3 regions of the Methylobacterium sp. Leaf399 genome follow, and region 2 is predicted to be linked to each of the others. Evidence: predicted binding sites of a transcription regulator. Region 2 holds the regulator's gene; each other region holds the start of a gene.
What was found. Region 2 encodes PhoB, which activates phosphate uptake and scavenging genes when phosphate is short. Its sites were predicted from a motif close to TGTCATNNANCTGTCAT; they were not measured.
Positions count from the first base shown of each region.

Region 1: a site for PhoB is predicted at 1,769-1,785, ahead of ppk2 (polyphosphate kinase 2). Genes of this name have one in related genera too.
Region 3: a site for PhoB is predicted at 1,296-1,312, ahead of ASG40_RS06860 (PhoX family protein). Genes of this name have one in related genera too.

Region 1 covers NZ_LMQK01000023.1:272,005-275,224, reverse strand. The annotation lists gene ASG40_RS12350 (enoyl-CoA hydratase/isomerase family protein) at 1-248, opposite strand, end outside; gene ASG40_RS12345 (hypothetical protein) at 385-786, shown strand; gene ppk2 (polyphosphate kinase 2) at 797-1,720, opposite strand; gene ASG40_RS12335 (YegP family protein) at 1,889-2,071, shown strand; gene ASG40_RS12330 (CorA family divalent cation transporter) at 2,226-3,220, shown strand, end outside.
Region 2 covers NZ_LMQK01000035.1:76,811-80,030, reverse strand. The annotation lists gene pstB (phosphate ABC transporter ATP-binding protein PstB) at 1-514, shown strand, start outside; gene phoU (phosphate signaling complex protein PhoU) at 643-1,362, shown strand; gene phoB (phosphate regulon transcriptional regulator PhoB) at 1,395-2,096, shown strand; gene ASG40_RS19680 (GcrA family cell cycle regulator) at 2,167-2,700, opposite strand.
Region 3 covers NZ_LMQK01000007.1:3,341-6,560, reverse strand. The annotation lists gene topA (type I DNA topoisomerase) at 1-759, shown strand, start outside; gene ASG40_RS06865 (hypothetical protein) at 954-1,154, opposite strand; gene ASG40_RS06860 (PhoX family protein) at 1,370-3,220, shown strand, end outside.

The DNA.
Region 1 (3,220 bases), on a different contig from region 2:
ATGGCATCCTCGGCCGTCTCGAAGCTTCGGAACTGGGCGATGTCGGTGCCGGCGGCGAAGGCCCGGTCGCCGGCACCGGTGATCACCAGGACCTTGATCGCGGTATCCGCATCGATCGCCGCGCAATGGTCGATCAGCCCCTGGTACATCGCGAACGTCAGGGCGTTGCGCGCCTGCGGCCGGTTGAGGGTGAGGCGGGCGATGCCGGCGGGATCGACGTCGAAGAGCAGTTCGGGGCTGTCGCTCATGATGGCCTGCACAGGGTGACGGGAACGCCCGACCCTAGCGCAAGTTGATGGGCGAGTTCACCGCCCGGCAGCCCGCGCGGGCGATGCGTCCTCGATCCGAGCGCACCGCTCCCCATTCGATGAGATGTCCAGCGCCATGCGCCCATCCTCCGCCACGACCCTCACCGTCGGATCGGCCCTGTTCCTTCTGGCCGGCCTCCTGCCGGGCGAGGCCTCGTGCCTGCGCACGGTCGCCAACAAGACGCCGCACACCGTCCTGGTGAGTCAGGACGGCGGCCCCGCCTTCACGGTGCGCGCGCATGCGAGCCGCCGCTTGCGCTACGACAGGTCCGGCGAGATCGCGGTGTCCGTCGTGTGCAGGGCAGGGGGCCGTTTCGCGGCGCCGCAGCCGCCAGCCTTCACTGCGCGCTATGCGGTCGTCGCCGTGCGCGATCGCTGCTGGGTCGATATCGACGGCGGCGGCACCGCACCGCTCGCCCTCAACGCGCCCCGCCAGGGCGACATCGTCGTGGCTCGGTACGGCCTGGCCTGCCCGTAGCCGCCCCCGATCAGTAGCGGGACGGCACGAACATCTCGGACGGGACCGGCTGGCGCGCGTAGTCGTCGTGGCGCACCCGCTCGGGCAGGACCACGGTGGGATGGGGGACCTCGCCGTAGGGGATCTGCGTCAGGAGGTGGTCGATGCAGTTGAGGCGGGCCTTCTTCTTGTCGACGGCCTCCACCACCCACCACGGCGCCTCCGGGATATGGGTGCGGGCGAGCATCACCTCCTTGGCCTTGGTATAGTCCTCCCAGCGGCGGCGGGACTCCACATCCATCGGCGACAGCTTCCACTGCTTGAGCGGGTCGTGGATGCGCATCTGGAAGCGTAGGGCCTGCTCCTGGTCGGTGATCGAGAACCAGTATTTCAGGACGATGATGCCCGAGCGGACCAGCATCCGCTCGAAATCGGGCACCGACTGGAAGAATTCCTCGTATTGCGCGTCGGTGCAGAAGCCCATCACCCGCTCGATGCCGGCGCGGTTGTACCAGGAGCGGTCGAACAGTACGATCTCGCCGCCGGCCGGCAGGTGGGCGACGTAGCGCTGGAAGTACCATTGCGTGCGCTCGCGCTCGCTCGGGGCGGGCAGGGCGGCCACGCGGCAGACCCGGGGGTTGAGGCGCTGGGTGATCCGCTTGATCGCGCCGCCCTTGCCGGCCGAATCGCGGCCCTCGAACACCACCACCACCCGCAGCTTCTGCGACTGGACCCAATCCTGCAGCCGGACGAGCTCGTGCTGGAGGCGGAACAGCTCGCGGAAGTAGAGCCTGCGGTCCATCTGCGGAGCGCGGGGATCGCCCGCGACGGCGTCGGCCAGGCGTTCGAGGCGCTCCTCCTCCATCTCCATCTCGAGTTCTTCGTCGAAGTCGTCGGCGACCTCCCTGCGGATCGCCTCGATGTCGAAGGTGCCTGCCTGCCGCCCGTGATCCATCGTCGTTCCAACGCCTCGAGGTCCCTCGGGCGCTTAGACCATGCCGATGTGACAGTTCGGCGAAACGCCCCGCCGTCGCGCACGCCGCGGCGGGCACCCCTGGATTCCGACGCCGACATTCTTTAAGGTTGATTCGCTACCTAGAGTTATTCTTGCGTGAGGACATCGATGAGCACCTGCAAGGGACGCGACGGCGACACCTGGGAGATCTACGCCAGCGGGACCGGCTGGCGGTGGCGCCGCACGGCATCGAACGGCAGGATCGTCGGCGCCTCCACGGAAACCTACGCCAGCAAGGCGAACTGCATCGAGAACGCGCGCCGCAACGGCATGGATTGCACGCCGGCGTAGGGCGCATGGTCGACAGGGGCCGGCCCGCGTCGTCTTCCGGCCACGCGAGTCGGCCTCGTCACGCACGGTAAGGGCGTCATCAAGGTGTCGCCGCTACGCGCGATGGAGCCGGGGACGGTTCGGCACTTTGCCGGCGAGGAACCGGCGGGGCCCGATGCCGCGACTTCTCACCGACGAGGCCGTCCTTCCCGGCCTGATCTTCGGGCTCCACTTCGACGGGCGGGGCCGCGCCTCGCTCCTCGAGCCCGGCGCCGACCTGCCGCCGCTCGATGCCGCCGCCGGCTTCGTGTGGCTGCACGTCGACCTCGTCGATGCGCGCCTTCACGGCTCCGTCGAAGCCGGGCGGCTCGGACCGCCGCGTCTGGCCGCGGCGATCTTCGCCCGTGACGGCCACCAGCGCGTGGTGGTCGATGGAGCGGCGTTCGGCCTCGTCGTCGCCGATCGTGAACGGGATTTTGCCGGCGCGCTGAGCGACGAACCCACCGGCCGGCTGCATTGCGTGCTCGGGCAGGGCTACCTCGTCAGTGGGCGCCGACACGCCACGGCCTGCGCGGAGGCCGCCCGCGACGCCGCCCTGGCAGGCCTGACGGTCACCTCGCCCGCCCGCCTGCTCGAGCTCTTCGTCGGCCACGTCGTCCAGGCGATGGAGGCGGGCGCCGTCCGCATGTCCGAGGAACTCGACGCCATCGAGGACCGGATCCTCGACGGGGCGGGTGCCGACGACACCGGTCCGTTGGCGCCGATCCGTCGCCGGGCGGTGCGCCTGCGCCGCCAGGTCGCCGGCCTCGGCGCCGTGTTCCACCGCCTGGAGGCCGAAACCGACGACGACGGCGACGCCTTGCCGGAGGCGGTAATGACCATGGCCGCCCGCGTCGTCCAGCGCATCGATTCCCTCGACCGCGACATGGGTGTGCTGGCCGAGCGCAGCCGCCTGCTCCAGGACGAGATCGCCGGCCGCACCGCCGCGCAGACCAACCGACAGCTCTTCACCCTCTCGATCCTGACCTCCCTGTTCCTGCCGCCGACCCTGGTGACCGGCGTGTTCGGCATGAACAGCAAGGGCCTGTTCCTCGCCGACTTCGAGAACGGCTCGACCATCGCCCTGGGGATCGGCGCGCTCTCGTCGCTCGCGGTGTTCCTCGTCATCCG
Region 2 (3,220 bases):
CGAGCTGCGCTCGAAGATCGGCATGGTGTTCCAGAAACCGACGCCGTTCCCGATGTCGATCTACGACAACGTCGCCTTCGGCCTTCGCCTGTACGAGCGCTTGTCCAAGGCCGATCTCGACATCCGCGTCGAGGAATCCCTGCGCAAGGCGGCCCTGTGGGACGAGGCCAAGGACAAGCTCAAGCAGTCCGGCATGGGCCTCTCCGGCGGCCAGCAGCAGCGCCTGTGCATCGCCCGCACCGTCGCCCAGCGCCCGGAGGTGATCCTGTTCGACGAGCCGACCTCGGCGCTGGACCCGATCTCGACGGGACGCATCGAGGAGCTGATCGAGCAGCTGCGCTCCGAGTTCACGATCGTCATCGTGACGCACAACATGCAGCAGGCCGCCCGCATCTCGCAGTTCACGGCGTTCATGTACCTCGGCGAACTCGTGGAATTCGGGCCCACCACCCGGATCTTCATGAACCCCGAGAAACGCCAGACCCAGGACTACATCACCGGCCGCTTCGGCTGAGGCCGTTCGACTGGCGGACGGTCCCCTTCAGACATCGCATCGGGCCCGACCTCGTCCGCTGCGAAATACCCTCCCGACCGATCCCGTTCGCCGTTCCCCGCCGGGGCGCCGACCCGAGGAGTGCGATCATGCCCGACCATATCGTCAGTTCCTACGACACCGACCTCGAGGACCTGCGCCGCGCGATCTCCGAGATGGGCGGCATCGCCGAGAAGATGATGAACGAGGCGGGCCACGCCCTCGTGCGGCGCGACGCCACCCTGGCCCAGACGGTCATCGCGGCAGACCAGCGCCTCGACGTACTGCAGCGCGAGATCGAGGAGCGGGCGATCCTGCTCATTGCGCGGCGCCAGCCGATGGCCATCGACCTGCGCGAAACCATCTCGGCGATCCGCGTGTCGAGCGATCTCGAGCGGATCGGCGATCTGGCCAAGAACGTCGCCAAGCGCGTCATCGCCATCGCCGGCGAGATCCAGTCGCAGAAGGTGGTCGTGGGCATGCAGCACATGGGCGACCTCGTCCAAGAGCAGCTCAAGGACGTGCTGGACGCCTATTCCAGCCGCGACATCAAGGCGGCGCACGACGTCTGGGAGCGGGACGGCGCCATCGACGCCCTCTACAATTCGCTGTTCCGCGAGCTCTTGACCTACATGATGGAAGACCCGCGCAACATCTCGTTCTGCACGCACCTGTTGTTCTGCGCCAAGAACATCGAGCGGATCGGCGACCACACTACCAACATCGCCGAGACGATCCATTACCTCGTCACCGGTGAGAACCTTCCCACCGATCGCCCGAAGAACGACGCGTCGAACTACGCCATGGTGGAGCCGCCGACCGGCGCCTGAAGCCCCCGGCAGGGACATCCCAGACAAAGCCCATGAGTACGCGTATCCTGATCGTCGAGGACGAGGAGGCCCTTACCCTCCTCCTCCGCTACAACCTCGAGGCGGAGGGGTTCACCGTCGACGCGGCCGCCCGCGGCGACGAGGCGGACCTGCGCCTGCAGGAACAGCTTCCCGACCTGGTGCTGCTCGACTGGATGCTGCCCGGCCTGTCGGGGATCGAGCTCTGCCGCCGCATCCGTGCGCGCCGCGAGAGCGAGACCCTGCCCGTCATCATGCTCACGGCCCGCGGCGAGGAGGGCGACCGGATCCGCGGTCTCGGCACGGGGGCGGACGATTATATTGTCAAGCCGTTCTCGGTGCCCGAACTGCTGGCGCGGGTGCGGGCGCTGCTGCGGCGCGCCAAGCCGGCGCATGTGGCGAGCCTGCTCATCGCCGGCGACATCGAGCTCGACCGGGTCAGCCACCGCATCCGCCGTCAGGGCCGCGAGATCCACCTCGGGCCCACCGAGTTCAAGCTGCTCGAATTCCTGATGCAGAGCCCCGGCCGGGTGTTCTCGCGCGAACAGCTCCTGGACGGCGTCTGGGGTCACGACGTCTACATCGACGAGCGCACCGTCGACGTCCACGTCGGCCGCCTGCGCAAGGCCATCAACCGCACGACCCAGTCCGATCCCATCCGCACCGTTCGCGGCTCAGGCTATTCGTTCGACGAGACCTTCGCCGTCGACGCGTGAGGCCGCCACGCGCGGTATCGCCGTCCCGACCGCGACATCCGCCGCCCGGCCGCGAGCCGGCCGTGAGGGATCAGCGGAATCCGCCGGCCCGGCGGTCGCGTTTGCGCTCGGTCGCCGGCTGATAGGCGATCTCGGCGTGATGGGTGCAATAGGGCAGGCCGGTGATCGCCCGGTCGCCGCAATAGTAGAAGTCCGTCGAGGTCGGGTCCCCCATCGGCCAGCGGCACATCGCTTCCCGCAGGTCCATGATCGTCACCCGCCGCGAGACCGCCAGGGTGACGGGATCGGCGGGCAGCGCGACGTCGAGTGTGGCGGCAGCGACGACCGCCTCGACGACGATCGGTTCCACCGGCGGCGGGAGCGTCGCCTCCTCGACGATGATCTCGACCTCCGCCTCGCGGGTCGCCTTCTTGCGCCCCGCGATCGCGGTGTCGGCGCTCTTCACGCGTCCCGAAAGCCCCAGGCGGTGGACCTTCCCGATCACGGCGTTGCGGGTCACGCCGGTCAGTTGCGTCGCGATCTGGCTCGCGCTCAGACCCTCTTCCCAGAGGCGGCGCAACAGCGCGACGCGTTCATCCGTCCAGCCCGGGACTGTGTCCATCATCGCCCCCTCAGACATTCGATCATCGCCCCGTCACGACGCAACACCCGCACCCGCCATCTTCGTAACGACCCAGTCGAAAAGGCCATTTCACGATGTCGTCATGACACGGTGTATTGAAAAGAACCGCACGCCTTCCACGGGAACGCTGGTTTCGCCGACGGCAAACCCATCACGACGCGCGCTCTGGTCGTCGTCGAACCGTCGTGTATTGGCCGTCGCGCCGGATGCATCGCCAATCAGCGCGACCGTACAGGAGGCGTCGAGCCGTATGCAAGGGAGACCATGCACGCCCTGCGGCTTTCCACTGCCAATGGGTTCCCGCCACTGCCGATGGGCCCCTGCCATTGCCGATGGCGCCTCACCATCGCCGAGGGGTCTCCACGGCACGTCGCGGTCCGACCACTCCGAGCCCGCATTGTCGCCTAAGCCGGCGTGACTATGTGTGGGCGGTGCGACCGGACGGGTTTTGGTCGGCTCGCGTTCGAACAGGGAGACACCATGCGGTCGTCACGGCGGTTGG
Region 3 (3,220 bases), on a different contig from region 2:
GTCACTTTGCGCGACGGGCGTTTCGGCCCGTTCGTGCAGCTCGGCGAGGCCTCCACCGAGAAGGATGCGGCCAAGCCCAAGCGGTCGTCGCTGCCCAAGGGCCTGAGCCCGTCTGCGGTGGATCTGGCCAAGGCCCTGGCGCTCCTGTCTCTTCCACGGGAGGTGGCACGCCACCCGGTGAGCGGCGAGCCGATCCTGGCCAACCTCGGCCGGTTCGGCCCCTACGTGCAGCACGGGAAGATGTACGCCAACCTCGGGCGCGACGACGACGTGCTGGAGATCGGCGCCAACCGCGCCATCGACATCATCGTCGCCAAGGAGCAGGGCGGCGGCCGGCGCGGACCCGCCTCCGACCCCGGCCGGGCGCTCGGCGACCACCCCGAGACCGGTAAGGCGATCGTGGTGAAGTCGGGCAAGTACGGCCCCTACGTCACCGACGGCACCACCAACGCCACTCTGCCGAAGTCGCTCTCGTCCGACGAGATCGCCCTGCCCCAGGCGCTGGAACTGATCGCCGCCCGCGAGGCGGCGGGCGGCGGCAAGAAGAAGGCCCCGGCCCGCAAGACGGCGACCAAAAGTGCGGCCGGCAAGGCCCCCGCCAAGACCCCGGCCAAGAAGGCGCCTGCGAAGAAGCCGGCGGCCAAGGCTGCTACGGCCAAGGCTGCCAAGCCCGAGGCCGAGGCCGCCGAAGCGGCGCCCAAGGCCACCACCGCCCGCAAGCCTGCGGCGAAGAAGCCGGCGGTGCGTAAGAAGGCGTGAACGGACGGGGCGCTCGGCTTCACCGGGGTGCCGCGAGACGACCTACCGTCCCGATCGGTCTAGGAGCCTTCGCCAATGTCTGCGGAGGCTGACCCCTTTTGTCCCCGGAGATATCCGGCTCGCGATGGGACGCACCCTCGTCCGGGTTGGTGGTTGCCGGCCGGTCGAGCCGCTGCCTTCGACAGGAGTCTGGATCAGCCGAGGATGAGGAAGACGCCGTAGCTCGCGATGAAGCCGGAAACCGAGAGGGCCGACAGGGTCAGCAGGCGCCTCGGCGTTCCGACGGCGCCGTCGTCCTGGCCGTATTCCGGCGGGGCGAAGGCATGCCCGGCCGCGGCCGCCGTGCGCATGAGGTCGTCGTGACGGGCCGTGCTGAGTGCTGCCGACGGTGCCATGCCATCCCCCGCTCACGGTCCCGGACCACTGGGGGGATGACGCGAACGGTCGCGCTTTGTTCCCGGTGCTTCAGGTCATCGTGACGGTCTGCCTCGACACGGTCTTTCTCCAGGCCGTCATGCCGCCTATGGCCGCCGCGGCGTCATCGCACTGCCACGCAGGCAGGATACGCGGCAGGATCGCACCGGCCACCGCAGACCCCATGGAGCCGACCATGATCGACCCGTCCCGCACCCGTTCGCAGGCGGCCGAAGACGCCGAGGACATCGGCACCAACCTCAGCCCCAACCCGACCTTCGGCGACGTGGTGGCCGCCCGCTTCGATCGGCGCGACCTGCTGCGGGGGCTGCTCGGCGTCGGCGCCATCGCGGCCGTGGTGACGCCGCGCGCGCTCGCGGCCGGCAGCGCGCGGGCGGCGGACGGTGCGGCGGCCTCGCCGTTTCCGTTCAAGGAGATCGCCGCCGGCTCTGACGACCGCCATCACGTCGCCGAGGGGCACGATGCCGACGTGCTGATCCGCTGGGGCGATCCGGTCCTGCCCGGCGCGCCGGCCTTCGACCCGCGCAACCAATCGGCCGAGGCGCAGGGCCGACAGTTCGGCTACAACAACGACTTCGTCGGGTATTTCCCGATGCCGGGGGCGGCGGACCCGGCGGCGCACGGCCTGCTGGTCGTCAACCACGAGTACACCAACGAGGAGCTGATGTTCCCTGGCCTCGGCCGGCAGGACATCAAGAGCGTCGCCCTGGCCGGGATGACGGCCGACCTCGTCGGGATCGAGATGGCCGCCCACGGCGGCTCGGTCATCGAGGTCCGGAAGGTCGACGGGACATGGCGGGTCGTGCCGGATTCGGCCTACGCCCGCCGCATCACCGCCACGACGCCGATGACGATCGCCGGCCCGGCCGCGGGCGCGGACCGGATGAAGACAAGCGCCGACCCGGACGGCCGCACCGTGCTCGGCATGATCAACAATTGTGCCGGCGGCACAACGCCTTGGGGGACGTGGCTCACCTGCGAGGAGAACATCAACTACTACTTTTCCGGGACCCTCGCCGAGGGCTCGCCGGAGGCCGGGAACCACAAGCGCCTCGGCATCCCCGGCAACGCCTACGCCTGGGGCCGCTTCGACCCCCGCTTCGACGTGGGCGCCGAGCCCAACGAGGCCAACCGCTTCGGCTGGGTGGTGGAGATCGACCCCTTCGACCCCGCCAGCGTGCCCAAGAAGCGCACCGCCATGGGCCGGTTCAAGCACGAGGGGGCGGCCGGCATCGTCTCGAGCGGCGGCCGCTACGTGGTCTACCAGGGCGACGACCAGCGCTTCGACTACGTCTACAAGTTCGTCACCGCCGACGCGGTCGCCGCCGATGCATCGGCCAACCGCGACATCCTCGACCGCGGCACGCTGCATGTCGCTCGCTTCGACGCCGACGGACGCGGCACCTGGCTGCCTTTGGTGTTCGGCCAGGGCCCGCTGACCCCGCAGAACGGATTCGCCAGCCAGGCCGACGTGCTAATCCAGACCCGCCTCGCGGCGGATGCGCTCGGCGCCACCAAGATGGACCGGCCCGAGGACGTCGAGGCCAACGCCAGGACGGGCAAGGTCTACGTCATGCTCACCAACAATGCCTCGCGAAAGCCCGACGACGTGAACGCCGCCAACCCGCGCGGCGACAACCGCTTCGGCCACATCGTCGAACTCACCCCCGACGACGGCGACCATGCCGCCCCCGGGTTCGCCTGGGAGATCCTGGTGCGCTGCGGCGATCCTGCGATCGCGGCGGTGGGGGCGACCTTCTCCTCGGCCACCACCAAGGACGGCTGGTTCGGCATGCCCGACAATTGCGCGGTGGATTCACAAGGGCGGCTCTGGGTCGCCACCGACGGCAATTCCGCCTCCCGCACCGGGCGCAATGACGGCATCTGGGGACTCGAGACCGAAGGGGCGGGACGCGGCACCGCCAAGCACTTCTTCCGCGTGCCCAACGGCGCCGAGATGTGCGGCCCCTATTTCACCCCCGACGACACCACCTTCTTCGTGGCCGTGCAGCACCCCGGCGAGGCC